2 regions of the Exiguobacterium sp. UBA3968 genome follow, and region 2 is predicted to be linked to the other one. Evidence: riboswitches for the same ligand, from Rfam matches in the RefSeq annotation. Region 2 holds a riboswitch; the other holds the start of a gene.
The links. A riboswitch is a leader RNA that binds a small molecule or an ion and turns the genes downstream of it on or off. The one in region 2 is predicted to bind S-adenosylmethionine.
Positions count from the first base shown of each region.

Region 1: it holds a riboswitch for S-adenosylmethionine, as region 2 does, so the genes downstream of both, B3S86_RS12295 (alpha/beta hydrolase) here and B3S86_RS11485 (methionine ABC transporter ATP-binding protein) in region 2, are expected to answer to the same signal.

Region 1 is NZ_DGCW01000005.1:2,056,645-2,064,650, reverse strand. Features, by position in the region: gene rho (transcription termination factor Rho) at 1-1,043, shown strand, start outside; gene B3S86_RS12310 (type B 50S ribosomal protein L31) at 1,135-1,380, shown strand; gene B3S86_RS12305 (DedA family protein) at 1,416-2,066, opposite strand; gene B3S86_RS12300 (thymidine kinase) at 2,250-2,864, shown strand; gene B3S86_RS12295 (alpha/beta hydrolase) at 2,949-3,707, opposite strand; SAM riboswitch class I at 3,775-3,876, opposite strand; SAM riboswitch class I at 4,126-4,229, shown strand; gene B3S86_RS12290 (methionine ABC transporter ATP-binding protein) at 4,316-5,344, shown strand; gene B3S86_RS12285 (methionine ABC transporter permease) at 5,334-5,984, shown strand; gene B3S86_RS12280 (MetQ/NlpA family ABC transporter substrate-binding protein) at 6,004-6,822, shown strand; gene B3S86_RS12275 (M20 family metallopeptidase) at 6,845-8,006, shown strand, end outside.
Region 2 is NZ_DGCW01000005.1:1,882,490-1,890,495, forward strand. Features, by position in the region: gene B3S86_RS11465 (SMP-30/gluconolactonase/LRE family protein) at 1-386, shown strand, start outside; gene B3S86_RS11470 (MBL fold metallo-hydrolase) at 513-1,241, shown strand; gene B3S86_RS11475 (alpha-glucosidase) at 1,304-2,914, opposite strand; gene B3S86_RS11480 (aminotransferase class I/II-fold pyridoxal phosphate-dependent enzyme) at 3,063-4,250, shown strand; SAM riboswitch class I at 4,313-4,417, shown strand; gene B3S86_RS11485 (methionine ABC transporter ATP-binding protein) at 4,502-5,515, shown strand; gene B3S86_RS11490 (methionine ABC transporter permease) at 5,505-6,170, shown strand; gene B3S86_RS11495 (MetQ/NlpA family ABC transporter substrate-binding protein) at 6,198-7,013, shown strand; gene B3S86_RS11500 (GNAT family N-acetyltransferase) at 7,074-7,571, opposite strand; gene B3S86_RS11505 (CAP domain-containing protein) at 7,660-8,006, opposite strand, start outside.

The sequences.
Region 1 (8,006 bases), 170 kb from region 2:
GTAATGGTGATGTCGTCACAGGTAAAGTACGCCCACCGAAGGAAAACGAACGTTTCCAAGGGTTACTTAGTGTGGAAGCCGTCAACGGCGAAGCACCGGATACAGCGCGTAACCGTTTGTTCTTCCCGGCGCTGACACCGATCTATCCGGATCGTTTAATGCGTCTTGAGACAGAGCCACGTCATTTATCGGTTCGTGTCATGGATATGATTGCACCAGTTGGGTTTGGACAACGCGGTTTGATCGTCGCACCACCAAAAGCAGGGAAGACGTCACTCCTCAAAGAAATCGCGAACTCGATTCAAGAGAATCATCCGGATGTCGAGCTGATCATTCTATTGATCGATGAGCGACCAGAGGAAGTAACTGACATCGAGCGTTCGGTTCCGGGAGCAGACGTCGTCAGTTCAACGTTCGACGAAACACCGGACAACCATGTGCGGATTTCTGAACTTGTCCTTGAACGGGCGATGCGACTTGTCGAACATAAAAAAGATGTCGTCATCTTGATGGATTCGATCACGCGTTTGACTCGTGCGTATAACTTAACAGTGCCGCAAAGCGGACGGACGCTTTCAGGGGGGATTGACCCAGCAGCGTTCCACAAACCAAAACGGTTCTTTGGTGCGGCGCGAAACATCGAACATGGTGGCAGTTTGACGATTCTTGCGACGGCGCTCGTCGAGACGGGATCCCGCATGGATGACGTCATCTATGAGGAATTCAAAGGAACAGGAAACATGGAGCTACATCTCGATCGTAAGCTGTCGGAACGCCGAATCTTCCCGGCAATCGACATTCGCAAATCAGGTACGCGGAAGGAAGAACTCTTGCTTCCGAAAGAGCAACTCGATGCGCTCTGGACGATTCGTCGGACGATGAACGAGTCGAACGAGTTCGTCGATACGTTCCTGCGTAAGATTCGCGACACGAAAAATAATGAAGAATTTTTTGCTGAACTTGAGAAAGAAAAGAAGAAGACGGTCCGACGTGCACCTGCTAAACCGCGTACCGTCAAGAAGGAAGCAACGACGGAAAAATAACTATTGCGACGCGTAAAAAAATCGTTTAGTATAGGAAGGTAACTTACTCTGGCTCAGCAAATGGACCAGGGCGGAAGGAGAGAAATCAACCATGAAACAAGGAATTCACCCTAACTACAACAAAGTAGTATTTATGGATTCAACGACTGAGTACAAATTCTTAAGCGGTTCTACTCGTTCTTCGAACGAAACGATCACTTGGGAAGATGGTAACGAGTACCCACTCATCCGTGTGGATGTGTCTTCAGACTCGCACCCATTCTACACAGGTCGTCAAAAGTTCAACGCGGCAGATGGTCGTGTCGATCGCTTCAACAAAAAATACGGCCGCAAGTAATTACTTGCCGGTTCTTAAAAAACAGCCTGCCTCCATTACGGAAGCAGGCTGTTTTTGTATAGACTGAATTGCGAACGGTACGTAAGGTACGTCTTTAAGACGAACGAGAAAGCAATCCCGCCGACGATCCCGATCAAGTACGGCATAGCATCTGGATGTGCCAAGATGTAGTCGACGACTTTATGGAACGAGATATGACGACCAACAAAGTAGCCGGCGCCCAAGAACACACTGACCCAAATCAAAGCACCTGTATACGCGTAACTCGCAAAAATGCGAAACGGCATTTTTGAAACACCTGCAAAAAAGGCAGAGAGTTGGCGAAGACCAGGTATGTAGTAACCGATGATCAAGACCGATTTGCCGTAACGACGAAATCCGGCTTCAGCGGAGAGAATGTGTTTTTCTGAGATGCGCATCTTTGGTCCGACGCGATGCAACAGGGGCATGCCGAGTTTTAAGCCCAGCACGTAGCTAATCGTCATTCCGATGCAACTGCCAGCGTAAGCGGCAAGAATCGTACCGAACAGCGGTAGATTGCCTTGATGCATCCAAAAACCGGACAGGACGAGCAAGGTCTCATCAGGAACCGGCAATCCCACGATACCACCTGCGAGAAGGACGGAAAGACCAAGGGCGCCATATTGGTGCAGAATGTCATGTAAGAGATGATGAATCGGGGACACCTTCTTTCGCGAGAATCTTCTTCTTTAGTGTACAGGAAATGGATGAAGGTTGGAATGAAAGGACAAAAATTCTAGGTAAAGAAAAAATGAATTTTGATTTCCGGAAGTCAACCCTTTTTCTCAATACCGTTTCGAGCTATACTCGTTAAAGTGACTATTTTTAGAGGACGGTGTCGGACGATGATGCATGTAATAAATCAGTACGGCTGGATCGAAGTAATTTGTGGTAGTATGTTTTCCGGGAAATCGGAAGAGTTGATTCGTCGTGTCAGACGGGCACAGTACGGCAAACTGCCCGTTCAAGTATTCAAGCCGGCAATCGACGACCGGTACCATGAAGAGCATGTCGTCTCTCACATCGGAAATTCCGTCGTGGCGATTCCAATGGCGACGAGTCGTGATCTCTATGCAGCAGTAGCGGAAGAAACACAAATTGTCGGAATTGATGAAGTTCAATTCTTTGATGATGAGATCGTTCAAGTCATCGAAGCACTTGCGCAAGACGGAAAACGCGTCATTTGTGCAGGACTCGATCAGGATTTCCGGGCAGAGCCATTTGGCAAGATGCCGGAATTACTGGCGCGCGCAGAATTTGTGACGAAACTTCAGGCGATCTGTCTCTCATGTGGCGATCCGGCTTCCCGGACACAACGTTTGATTGATGGAAAACCAGCGAACTATGATGATCCGATCATTTTAGTCGGCGCTTCAGAATCGTATGAGCCACGGTGCCGCCACTGCCATGAAGTGCCAGGAAAGCCGAAGCCGCTCCAAACGATGCAGCACCAAAAAGGATAAACAAAAAAGACGAACCGATGATGGTCGTCCTTTGATGTAACAGCTGTTCGCTTCTAAGTGAAGACGAATAGCTGTTTTTTTTTATTATCCCGTTTCCTGTGAGAAACGACTCGAGCGTTCGATGAAACGAATCGTCTCACGCACGATCAAATCCTGATCATGATCGAGGGTCGCGACGTGGTACGAGTTGAGGAGACAGTAGATTCGTTTATCATTCGTCCCGATATGCTGATGCAGGTAATCCGAGCTCGACGGCGGAACGACGTGATCGGTCGCCGAGTAAAGAATCAATGTCGGTAGAAGGATCGATCCAAGGCGTCCTTTCGTCTCATCCATCAAGCGGACGAGTTCGAATGCACAACGACTCGGAACGAGGTCATAGATGATTTCGAAAGCAGACCGTTTGATATCCGGTGCCCCTTCAGGTAAGTACTGTGGACCATCTTCAAACGACAGTGCTTCATAAGACGGAACGGAGAGAGCGGCATTGATCGTAATGATGCCTGAAAATGGAATCCCGTCAGCGGCGAGCGATAGTGCGAGCGTCGCGCCCATCGATTGACCGATGACGAAGACTTGATCGCATGTTTCTTGTAAACGTGCATAGCCGTCTTGCAGGCTCTGCTTCCAACATCGAGCAGTCGATTGTTCGAACTCACGGACGTTCGTCCCGTGACCACGCAAACGTGGAGCATAGACAGTGAATCCTTTAGCAGCAAATGCCTCACCGACGTCCCGAACACTTTGCGGGGTCGCATTAAAACCATGACAGATTAAAATGCCGATCGGTCCACCTTGAAGATAAAATGCTTCAGCACCAGTCAATACAGGATAGTTCATCATTACTATTTTTCCTCCATTCGTGAAAAAAACTCGTCAACGTCACTGCTTGGACGCCCACGAGTTTTTCACCGTATCATCCAAAGCCGCGCTTTGCTGGTCGGAGCACCTTACAGATTGCAGGTTGCCGTGAAGTCATAGAGCCAGGTCTCTCGTTCACTCTTGATAAATATCATATTGGAATTGTCGGATTAATCATTGAAACGATGGTAGCACGACCGAAAATGCCTTGTCAAATCGTTCTGGACGAATCGTGATTTGTTCTTTCAGCTAACTCATAACTTATGACTCAATCGATATGCGCCAAATGGATTATTTTTGCAAAGTTGGTTGACTTTTAAAGGTTCGACCCGTAATGTAAAAATTAGTTTTACGACATAAGCAACAACGCAACAACACACATACGAATTTCATACCGCAATACTTATCCAGAGAGGTGGAGGGACTGGCCCTACGAAACCTCGGCAACAGACTCATTATGAGCACTGTGCCAATTCCATCAGACAGATGTCTGAGAGATGAGTGGAGTGGATTCTGCCATTGTGCGGATCCAGGTCTCTTCTTGTTTCTCAAGAAGGGACCTTTTTTGTTGAATGAAGGGGGAAAACGGAATGATTGCATTTCATCAAGTCAAAAAAACGTACGTCACGAAGGATCAGACGATCGCAGCACTCGACGGTGTCGACCTGACGATCGAGAAAGGCGAAATCTTCGGTGTCATCGGCTTTAGCGGTGCCGGGAAAAGTTCATTGCTCCGCTGCGTCAACCTGTTAGAACGACCGACGTCAGGAACAGTGACGGTCGACGGAGAAGATTTAACACAACTATCACCAAAAAAATTACGCCAAGCGAAACAGCGGATCGGGATGATCTTTCAACACTTCAATCTATTGAATGCAAACACGGTCTTTACGAACGTTGCGAAACCACTCGTTCTCGCAGGTGTCAAGAAAGACGAGATTCGTCGCCGGGTGACGGAATTACTCGAATTCGTCGATCTTGCGGATAAGGCGGATCATTACCCGGATCAATTATCCGGCGGACAAAAGCAACGTGTCGGCATCGCCCGGGCACTAGCGACGCAACCATCCGTGCTCTTATGTGACGAAGCGACGTCAGCACTCGATCCTCAGACGACACATCATATTCTCCAGTTATTAAAACGCATCAATGCGGAATACGGGATCACCATTCTCTTGATCACCCATGAGATGGGCGTCATCCGGGAGATTTGTGACCGGGTCGCCGTCATCGAAGCCGGGAAGCTGATCGAGTCAGGAACAGTCTTTGATGTCTTTTCGAATCCGCAGACCGAGACAGCGAAAAACTTCGTCCGCTCCGTCATGCATGATGAAATTCCGGCATCAATTCGTCAGTTGATCGAGTCACGGAATGCGCATCCGATCTATAAGATTCATTTTCTCGGACATCACACCGGGCAACCACTCTTATCGCAAGTCGCAAAACGCTTCGACGTCGATGTCAACATCCTGCACGGTAGCATCACGGAGTTACAGGAAACACCGTTCGGTACATTACTTGTTGAACTGATCGGTGAAACAATCGAAGTAAAACGGGCCTTACAGTACATCGATCAGGCACAGGTGACCGTCGAGGAGGTGCTTGCTGATGCTAGTTAACTACAGTGATATCTGGACAGCATTTTTGCAGACGATGACGATGGTGTCAGTGTCGTTATTATTTTCAACTTTGATCGGTTTACCACTCGGCATCCTGCTCGTCGTCACCCGGAAAGGGGCATTGCTCGAGAACGTCCCGCTGTTCACATTCTTCAACAGTATCGTCAATATCTTCCGTTCAATTCCGTTCATCATCTTACTTGTTGCGATCATCCCGTTGACACGGTTGATCGTCCAGACGTCGATCGGAACCGAAGCCGCAATCGTCCCGCTCGTCTTTTACGCCGCACCGTACATGGCGCGTCTGATCGAGAGCTCGTTACTTGAAGTCGATAAAGGCGTCCTTGAGGCAGCAGAAGCGATGGGCGCGACACCGTTTCAAACGATTTTCCGCTTCCTTCTGCCGGAAGCACTCGGTTCACTAATCCTTAATTTAACGATTGCAACAGTCGGCTTGATCGGGGCATCAGCGATGGCAGGCGCCATCGGTGGTGGCGGTTTGGGTGACTTAGCAATTACGTACGGTTATCAACGGTTCGACACGAAAGTCATGATCATCACGGTCGGGATTCTCGTTATCTTAGTCCAAGGCTTACAGACGACAGGCAACATCGTCGCACGAAAAATCAGAAGACATTAATCAAGGGAGCGATTCAGCCATGAAAAAAGCAGTAGCGATTGGAGCAACATTAACGACGATTTTATTTGCCGGGTGCTCAGCATCAGGAGAAGAAGAAAAGACGATCAAGCTCGGGGTCAGCGGTTCAGACACTCAAGTGTGGGATTACGTCGCGAAAAAAGCGGAAAAGGAGGGCATCAAAATCGAGCTCGTCAAGTTCTCCGATTATGTCCAGCCGAACATGGCACTGGCTGAGGGTGAGATCGACGCCAATGCTTTCCAGACGATTTCCTACTTCAACGCCTTCAAGAAGGAACATAAGTTGAAGCTGTCGCCGATTGCGACGACCGTCATTGCACCGATGGGCATTTACTCAGATAAATATAAGGACGTCAAAGATATTCCAGTCGGTGGCAAAATCGCTGTTCCGAACGAAGCGACGAACATGGGACGTGCCTTCTTGTTACTACAAGAAGCAGGTTTGATCAAATTACCGGACGACTTCGACGGCAATGGATCGGTCGATAAGATCGTTGAAAATCCGAAGAAACTGAAAATCGTTCCGATCGTCGCTGGACAAACGCCACGCGTCTTACCGGACGTCGCTGCATCGATCATCAATAACGGTATTGCTGTTGACGCAGGACTAAATCCGATCAAGGACTCGATCGTCCATGAGAACGAGACAGCAAAACCATACATCAACATCATCGCGACACGGACGGAAGACAAGAACAAAAAAGAACTGAAAAAGATCGCGTCGCTTTACCAACAAAAAGATGTCGCGGCTTTCATCAAAAAAGAATATAAAGGTAGCTCGATCCCGACGTTCGTTCCACTAAGCGACATCGGCGAATAAATTCTAAAGGAGAGTGGATAGCATGACGACACCAGTACGCACGACATGGGTAGAGACGATTGAGCAGGACATCGAACAAAAACGGGAATCGTATCTTGAGACGAGCCACCGGATTCATGCGACGCCGGAAATCGGTAACGAGGAATTCTTTGCTTCGCGACTACATGCAGAGCGTTTGACGGCAGAAGGCTTTACAGTAGAACTCGGCGTCGCAGGGCACGAGACCGCGTTCTTCGCGAAGAAGTCAAGCGACCGACCTGGCGCGACAATTGCCTTTCTCGCTGAGTACGATGCGTTGCCGGGCATCGGACACGCATGCGGTCATAATATCATCGGAACGACGAGTGTCGCAGCGGCGATTGCGCTCAGCAAAGTGCTTGATGAAGTCGGTGGGAGTGTCGTCGTGCTTGGAACGCCAGCCGAAGAAGGTGGGCCGAACGGAAGTGCGAAAGGCAGTTTCGTCAAACACCAGTTGCTTGAAGGAATCGATGCGGCCTTGATGGTCCACCCGTCCGGACAAACGCGGATCACGGGGTCCTCGCTTGCGGTCGATCCGCTCGATTTTGCCTTTACGGGTCGTCCCGCGCACGCAGCGGCGACACCGGAAGAAGGTATCAACGCTCTCGACGCTGTCATTCAGCTCTTCAATGGAATCAACGCCTTACGTCAGCAGTTACCGGACGATGTCCGGATCCACGGGATCATCACGCATGGTGGCGATGCGCCGAACATCATTCCGGAATACGCAAAAGCACGTTTCTTCATTCGGGCGACGACACGGGAACGGCTGAATGCCGTCACGGAGAAAGTCAAAGCGGTCGCGCAAGGTGCGGCACTTGCGACCGGGGCGACGCTTGACGTCATCGCTTTCCAAAATGAAGTCGACAATCTTGTCTTCAACCGGACGTTTGATCGTCTCTTCCAAGAAGAAGCAGAGGCGCTTGGGCAAATCGTGCACCTCGACGAACGACCGGGTCTTGGATCGACGGACGCGGGTAACATCAGTCAAGTCATCCCGACAATCCATCCGTATATCAAGATTGGTCCGGACGATCTCGTCGCCCATACAGAAGCATTCAAAGAAGCAGCCCGTTCGGAAGCGGGGGATGAAGCGTTGATCGCAGGCGCTAAAATCCTCGCACGGACAGCACTTCGCGTCCTCGCTGATGAACGGACACGCGGAG
Region 2 (8,006 bases):
TGACGAACTCCAATGGACTCGTCTGGTCAGAAGATGGCAAGACGCTCTATCATATCGATACACCAACAAAAAAAGTCTATGCCTTCGACTACGCTCCCGATGCCCCACTTTCGAATAAACGCGTCGCCGTTGATCTCGAAGAGGAAGAAGGATTCCCGGATGGTATGACGAAGGATGCTGAAGGTCATGCTTGGATCGCACATTACGCCGGATCATGTATCACACGTTGGAATCTTACGACGGGCGAAAAACTGGATCATGTCGACTTCCCTGTCTCGAATCCGACATGTCCGATTTTTTACGAAGATCGATTACTCGTCACGACAGCTGCCAACGGAGATGATGCACCACATGCCGGTGCTGTCTTCGCTGTGACATTTGAATAATTAGCATGGGAGGGATCATCTAGTAATAGATGGTGCCTCTTTTTACACATAATCCGTCTAGACGCCTATTCAAAAACAGACGATACTAAAGAAGAAGTCTATTTACTTTTTGAAGGAGTGAAGCCGATGCGTGTCACGATCATCGAACGTTTACACCAATTGCAGACGACCCCATCCTTTTTCCCGGTCAATTGCTACCTGTTTGAAGAAGCAGACAGTTTGACATTGATTGACGCCGGACTCGGAATCAACGCAAAGGCGCTTTATCACTATATTCGAAAGCAAGAAAAACCGCTCGGCGCAATTATCCTGACACACGCACATGCCGATCATGTCGGCTCGCTCGATTTCCTTGCGAATGCCTTTCCTCTCGCTCAAGTCTGCATCAGTTACCGTGATGCCGCATTGCTCAGTGGGGACGAGACGCTACGCGAAGGCGAAACGACTCCTTTAAAAGGCGGTATTCCGAAAAACATCAAAACACGTCCAGATCGTTTGCTCGAAAGTGGTCAACAAGTCGGTAGCCTCAGCGTCATCGCCTCGCCAGGTCATACACCTGGTTCGATTTCTCTTTGGCATGAAGGTAGTCGGATGCTAATCGCCGGAGATGCCTTTCAGACACAAGGGGGACTCGCTGTCTCCGGTGACGTCCGTTGGCAATTTCCGTTCCCAGCACTTGCGACATGGGATCCGGACGTTGCTCTTCGCTCCGCCGATCAATTAACGGAACTGTCTCCAGATATTCTTGCCGTCGGACATGGTCCCCTCATCCTTGGACCAAGTTACGAGATGCGCCAAGCCGTCGATCGATTCACGCAAGTCTTACAGACGAAAAAATCGTCACCTTTCAAATAACACACGAAAAAACATCCGCGACGCGTTCCTGACACGTCGCGGATGTTTTTTCGTCCAGTAGTTCAATTCTGTTCTGTAACAGTATATCGATATACACGTGCTTCATAAGGACGTAGTTCATCCGAGATATCTGGATAGTTCGACACAAGCAACTTATCTTGTGATAAAACGAAGGCAGTTTGCATCGGTTCGTCATGCACGTTGAGAACGATCCGCCACACTTCTCCTTCTAGTTCCCGCTCATAGATGTAGAGATACGGATCATGAAGAGCTAAGTCGCGATACGTACCATAGACCATGATTGGATGATCCTTTCGCATCTGAATCAATGCTCGGTAGAAGGCAAGTACGGATGATGGATCGGCTTCTGCTTGTGCGACGTTGATGTCCGTGTAATTCGGATTGACCGCTAACCACGGTTTCCCACTCGTAAAGCCTGCCGCGTGCGTACCGTCCCACTGCATCGGCGTGCGGGAATTATCGCGTGCGAGTAACTGCATTGACGAGAGTACGACCTCCGGATCCTCGCCGCCAGCGACGCGCTCTTCGTATCGATTGCGAAAGGCGACGTCTTGATAGAGCGACGGATCCGAGAAGCGAATCCCCGTCATCCCAATCTCTTCTCCTTGATACACGTATGGAATGCCAGGTAATGTATGCAACATCAAACCGAGTAGTTTCGCACTCTCGACTCGGTATCGTTCACTGCCAAAGCGAGTCACTTGTCGCGTATGATCGTGGTTGTTGAGAAACTGTGAATTGACGCCTAACGGATACAAGACGTCATACCATCGTTTCTGAATTTCCTTGAAACGTAAAAGATCCATCGCCTCCATGTCGTCCGCGATTTCGAAGTGAAACAGTGTCCGAAGTTCTTCACGTTCTTCACTGACATATAACAGACCGTCTTCCGGACCGACGAACGGAATCTCACCGACCGTGAACAAGTCTTTCCCGGCAAGGACGTTCGCATGCATTTCCTGAAGGAAGTCGTGCACACCTGGTTGATTTCCGAGATACGATAGATCAAACGGATTGACGACATCCTCAAGCGAACGTTTTTTGATCAAGTTGATGACGTCCATCCGGAAACCGTCAATCCCCTGAGCGATCCACCAGTTCATCATGTCGTAGATCGCTTGCCGGACAGCCGGTTGTTCCCAGTTCAAATCGGGTTGTTCTTTCGCAAAAGAATGGAAATAATATTGTTCGCGCTCTTCACTCCATGTCCAAGGGCTCGGCGCAAAGTACGACCGCCAATTGTTCGGGGGCGTCTCTTTCGTTCCATCTTTCCAGATGTACCAATCATCCTTGTCGTGGATTCGGTCCCGCGACTGACGGAACCAGTCATGCTGGTCACTCGTATGATTGACGACCAAATCAAGAATTATCTTTAAGCCGCGTGCGTGAGCCGCTGTGATCAACTCTTGTAGATCGCCCATCGTCCCCGCCTTGTCCATGATCGTGTAATAATCGGCAATATCATAGCCATTATCGATGTCTGGAGAACGGTAACATGGATTTAACCAGACGATATCGACACCAAGCGATGCGATGTAATCTAGCTTGTCGATGACACCTCGCAAATCACCGATGCCGTCCCCATTCGAATCCTTAAAACTGCGCCAATAGACTTGATAGACGACTGCTTCTTTCCAGCTAGCTCGCTTCATCTCCTCACTCCTCTCCCTACTCTCTATTCCCGCTCCACATATCTGTACCTGTTTATTGGACGATTTTTTTGAATTTCAAAAAAGTTCTTTTCTTTTGACTGAATATTCGTTATCCTTGACGACAATACTACGAAGGAGGCACACATCCATGAAACATTTCGCTCCATCCATCGCCATCGATCGGCTTCCTGCTCCCGTTTTCGCTGAACTTGCGAACCGGATCGGTGCTGTGAAAGCTGCCGGACATGATGTCATCACCCTTGGTCAAGGAACACCCGATCAAACGACGCCCGTACATATTCTCGACGCCTTGAAACAGGCGATCGATGAGCCAACAAACCTTCAATATCCACCATTTCGTGGACATGATTTTCTAAAGCAAGCCGTCGCGAGCTTTTATGCGAACGAATTCGGCGTCACGATCGATCCGGCAACCGAGGTCGCAATTCTTCTCGGTAGTAAAGCCGGAATCGTCGCCTTACCACAAACAATCGTCAATCCTGGAGAAGGTGTCATCGTCCCGGATCCGGGGTACCCGGATTACCTGTCTGGAGCAGCACTTGCTGGTGCTTACCCGATTACGCTTCCATTGCTTGAGAAAAATAACTTCCTGCCGGATTACGATTTACTTGATACGACAGATGTCGAGCGCGCCCGGATGTTGTTCCTCAATTACCCGAGTAATCCGACAGGTGCGACAGCGACAGCACAAGCCTTCGAACAGACAGTTGCCTTCGCGGATGCCCATGATATTTGTGTCGTCCATGATTTAGCCTACGGTGGCATCAGCTTTGATGGTTCCACACGAAGCTTCTTGCAGACGGAAGGGGCGAAAGATGTCGGAATCGAGTTGTTCTCACTCTCGAAACGCTTCAACATGTCTGGCTTCCGAATCGCTTTCGCGATCGGAAATCCGTCCGTCATCTCAAGCATCGAGACGTATCAGGAACATCTCTACGTCAGTGCCTTCACACCGATCCAACATGCAGCGACCGTTGCCCTGACGAGTGACCAAACATGTGTCCGTGAGTTAAGTAGCTTATATGAAACACGACGCGATGCATTGTTTACGAAACTCGATGCAATCGGCTGGAGTGGACCACGACCGGGCGGTTCCTTCTTCGTATGGCTCCCCGTGCCGGAAGGATATACGTCCCAAAGCTTCACGGATCATCTGCTTGACGAAGCACACGTCGCCGTGACCCCTGGATCATTCTTCGGTGAATACGGCGAAGGATACGTGCGGATCAGCTTAATTGCTGACGTCGAACGGCTAGAGGAGGCCGTCGACCGAATCGGAACGCTCAACCTGTTCCGGACACCTGTTGCGGAATAATTCTGAAAAAACATTTGACAGATGGGAATCATTTCCGTTAAAGTAAATCCCAACAGCATAACTACTTATCGAGAGCGACCGAGGGATTAGGCCCAACGACGTCCGGCAACCACCTATCAGGAACGGTGCCACATCCTACAGAATGGATTCATTCTGAGAGATAAGTTACGAAATCTTACACTTTCGTCGCTTTTTTCTGGTTGCTCTGCTACTAGGAAAAAGCGACTTTTTTTGTACAAGGAGATGAGCAAATGATCGAATTCAAACAGATTACGAAACGGTTCGTCCGAGACCGGACCCCGATTTTCGCATTACGGGATGTCGATTTGACGATTCAAAAAGGAGAAATCTTTGGGATCATCGGCGAATCCGGTGCCGGTAAGAGTACGTTACTTCGTCTGATCAACGGTCTCGAGCATCCGACACAAGGAACGGTCAAGGTCGACGGTGTCTCGCTCGGTGGGATGTCAAAAGCAGATTTGCGTCAACTTCGTTTGCGGACAGGAATGATCTTTCAGCATTTTCAATTGATCCAGTCGCGTAATGTCGCAGATAACATTGCTTTCGCACTGAAGGCTGCTGGCGTCAAACGAGCAGATTTTCCAGAACGGATCCGTGAACTCGTCTCACTCGTCGGACTCGAAGGATTCGAAACGAACTTCCCGAGTCAGTTGAGCGGCGGACAAAAACAGCGCGTTGGGATTGCCCGGGCACTCGCGAATGATCCAACCGTCTTGTTATGTGACGAAGCGACCTCTGCCCTTGATCCGGTCACGACGCTGCAGATTTTAGATTTGTTGAAAGATTTGAATGAACGACTCGGATTGACGATCGTCCTCATCACGCATGAGATCGATGTCGTCAAACAGATTTGCCATCGTGTCGCGGTCATGTCGCAAGGGGAAGTCGTCGAAGTCGCCTCTACATACGATTTGTTCAGTCAAGCCAAACATCCGGTGACACAACATTACGTCGACACGGCACTCCAGATCGAGCTACCGGAACGCATCTTGCAAGCGACACCGGGAAAGATCATCCGCCTGCAGTTCACGGGCGAGAAGACCGGTGAAAGTACGTTGTCGGAAGCCATCCGTCGATACGATATCTCGGTCAGCATCCTGCACGGAAAAGTCGATTACATCCAAGACGTCGCTTTTGGTGTCCTAATCGTCAGCTTGACGGGATCCTCCGATCAAATCGCACCTGCCCTCGACTGGCTTGCGGCGGAACTTCATACACTCGAGGTGATTCAGGATGTGGCTTGATCGTATACAAACGATGTTACCCGAGTTGTTGAAGGCACTTGGTGAGACGGCGTGGATGGTTGGCATTTCGCTTGCCTTCGCATTGGTCGTCGGGATTCCACTTGGGATTCTCCTGTTCGTCACCGACCGCGGCTTATTCTTTCAAAACATTGCCATCCGACGTGTCCTTGACTTCGTCGTCAACATCGTCCGGTCCTTGCCGTTCATCATCTTGCTTGTTGCTCTCATTCCATTAACGAAGTTCTTGCTTGATAATACGATCGGTCCGACAGCAGCATCCGTCAGCCTCAGTGTCGCAGCGATTCCGTTTCTCGCACGACTCGTCGAAACATCACTGCGTGAGATTCCACCTGGTTTGATCGAAGCAGCGGAAGCGTGCGGAGCGAAACCGTTACGGATCATCGTCAGTATCCTTTTACCAGAAGCACTCCCTGGCATCATTCAGGGCATCACGCTAACGACGATCAGTTTGATCGGCTTCTCGGCGATGGCTGGGATTGTCGGCGGCGGAGGTGTCGGTGACCTCGCGATCCGCTTCGGCTACTATCGCTATGATAATCTCATCATGATCGTGACAATCGTCGTCCTCATCGTCATCGTCCAAAGCATTCAAGCACTCGGCAATCAACTGGCGCGAAAAACAGATAAACGCTAATCATACATACAAAGGGAGAGTTGAATCATGAAAAAACGATATGCCTTTTTAGCTACAGCCTTACTCGGTGCAGGAATCCTCGCAGGATGCGGAGACAGCAGTGCTGATGAAAAAGACAAGACGATCAAAATTGGGGCGACAAGCGGTCCTTATAGTGACATGGTCAAACAAGCGATTCAACCGCAACTCGAAAAGAAAGGCTATAAAGTCGAAATCGTCGAGTTCAGCGATTATATCCAACCGAACATCGCACTCGGTAGCGGCAATATCGATGCTAACTTGTTCCAACACTCGATTTACCTGAAGACGTTCTCTAAAGAAAAGAACCTCGACCTTAAAGGACTCATCACTGTCCCGACGGCACCGATGGGACTATATAGTAAAACGGCGAAGACACTTGACGACGTCAAGACGGGCGCTGAAGTCGCGACACCGAACGATCCAACGAACCAGGCACGCGCGCTGAACCTCTTGGCAGAACAAGGCTGGATCGAACTGAAGCCAGATGTCGATCCACTGACCGTCTCAGAGAAAGATATCGTCAAAAATCCGAAGAAACTCGTCATCAAGCCGCTTGAAGCAGCGCAACTGCCACGTGCCATCGAAAGCGTTGATGTCTCAGCAGTTCCAGGGAACTTCGCGCTTGCTGCGAAATTCGATTTACTCGATGCGTTAGCACTTGAGACGATGGACGAGCAATACCGGAACCTCATTGCTGTCCAAACGAAAGATGCAGACTCACAAGTCGCAAAAGACCTGAAGACGGCTGTCGAATCCGATGCCTTCAACACAGTCATCGAAAAATCATTCAAAGGTTTCAGCAAACCAAATTGGGCAAACTGATTTTAAAAACGACCGGAATTCAAAAGAGATCATCTCTCATTGAATTTCGGTCGTTTTGTGTTAGAACCGATACCACATGAGTTCTTCATCATGATAGGTACCATCGATTTTCAACGCCCGCGGTTCCATCGCGTACGATTCGAAGCCAAGCGACCGATACAAGGCTTTAGCGGCTTCATTCGTCCGAACGACCGAGAGATGAACCTGCTCGATCCAAGGACGTTCCTCTAATGCCCGTAATGCCTCTTGTACCAATTGCCGTCCGACCTGCTGTTTTCTGATGCTTGGAGTGACGTACATCGCAAATAAATTGGCTCGATGTCGCATCTTGTCCAGCTCGGAGCAGACAACGGTGACGACCCCAACGAGTTGCGCTTCATGAAAGGCACCGAACGTCGCTGCCTGTTCGCTCTGAAATCGCGTAGCATACTGGTCGACCGATCGATCTTTTTCCGCTTCATAATCGGAGCCGAACGCTTCCGGGTGATTCTGTAATGCTTCTAATCGCAATGCTTTATAGAGTACTGCATCTTCTGGATTCAATCGACGGATTTCCAATCGCCCCACCTCCTGCCTTTAGTATAAAACAAACAATCTCATGAAAAAGAGAACGACATCGTGAAATGTCATCCTCTTTTTTACATACTTAAGGTGTTCGGAAATTAATCGTGAAGTACGGTGCGTTGTCTCGGAATGCCACACCGACATCGGCTTGCTTGTACTCTTTTTTCAAAATATTTTCTCGGTGTCCTTGTGAATTCATTAGACCCCAATGCGCGGCAAAGACGTTCGGATACCCCATCGAGAGGTTTTCGCCAGCATAGCTGAACGTGATTCCTCCGCGTTTCATCCGGTCGAACGGATCACGACCTTGTGGATCTGTATGCGAGAAGAAATTATGTTTCGCCATGTTTTCGCTGTGACCACGGGTGACCGGCTTCAATGCTGTGTACGGTGCTAACGGATTCAACTTATAGTCAGCGCGTTCCCAGT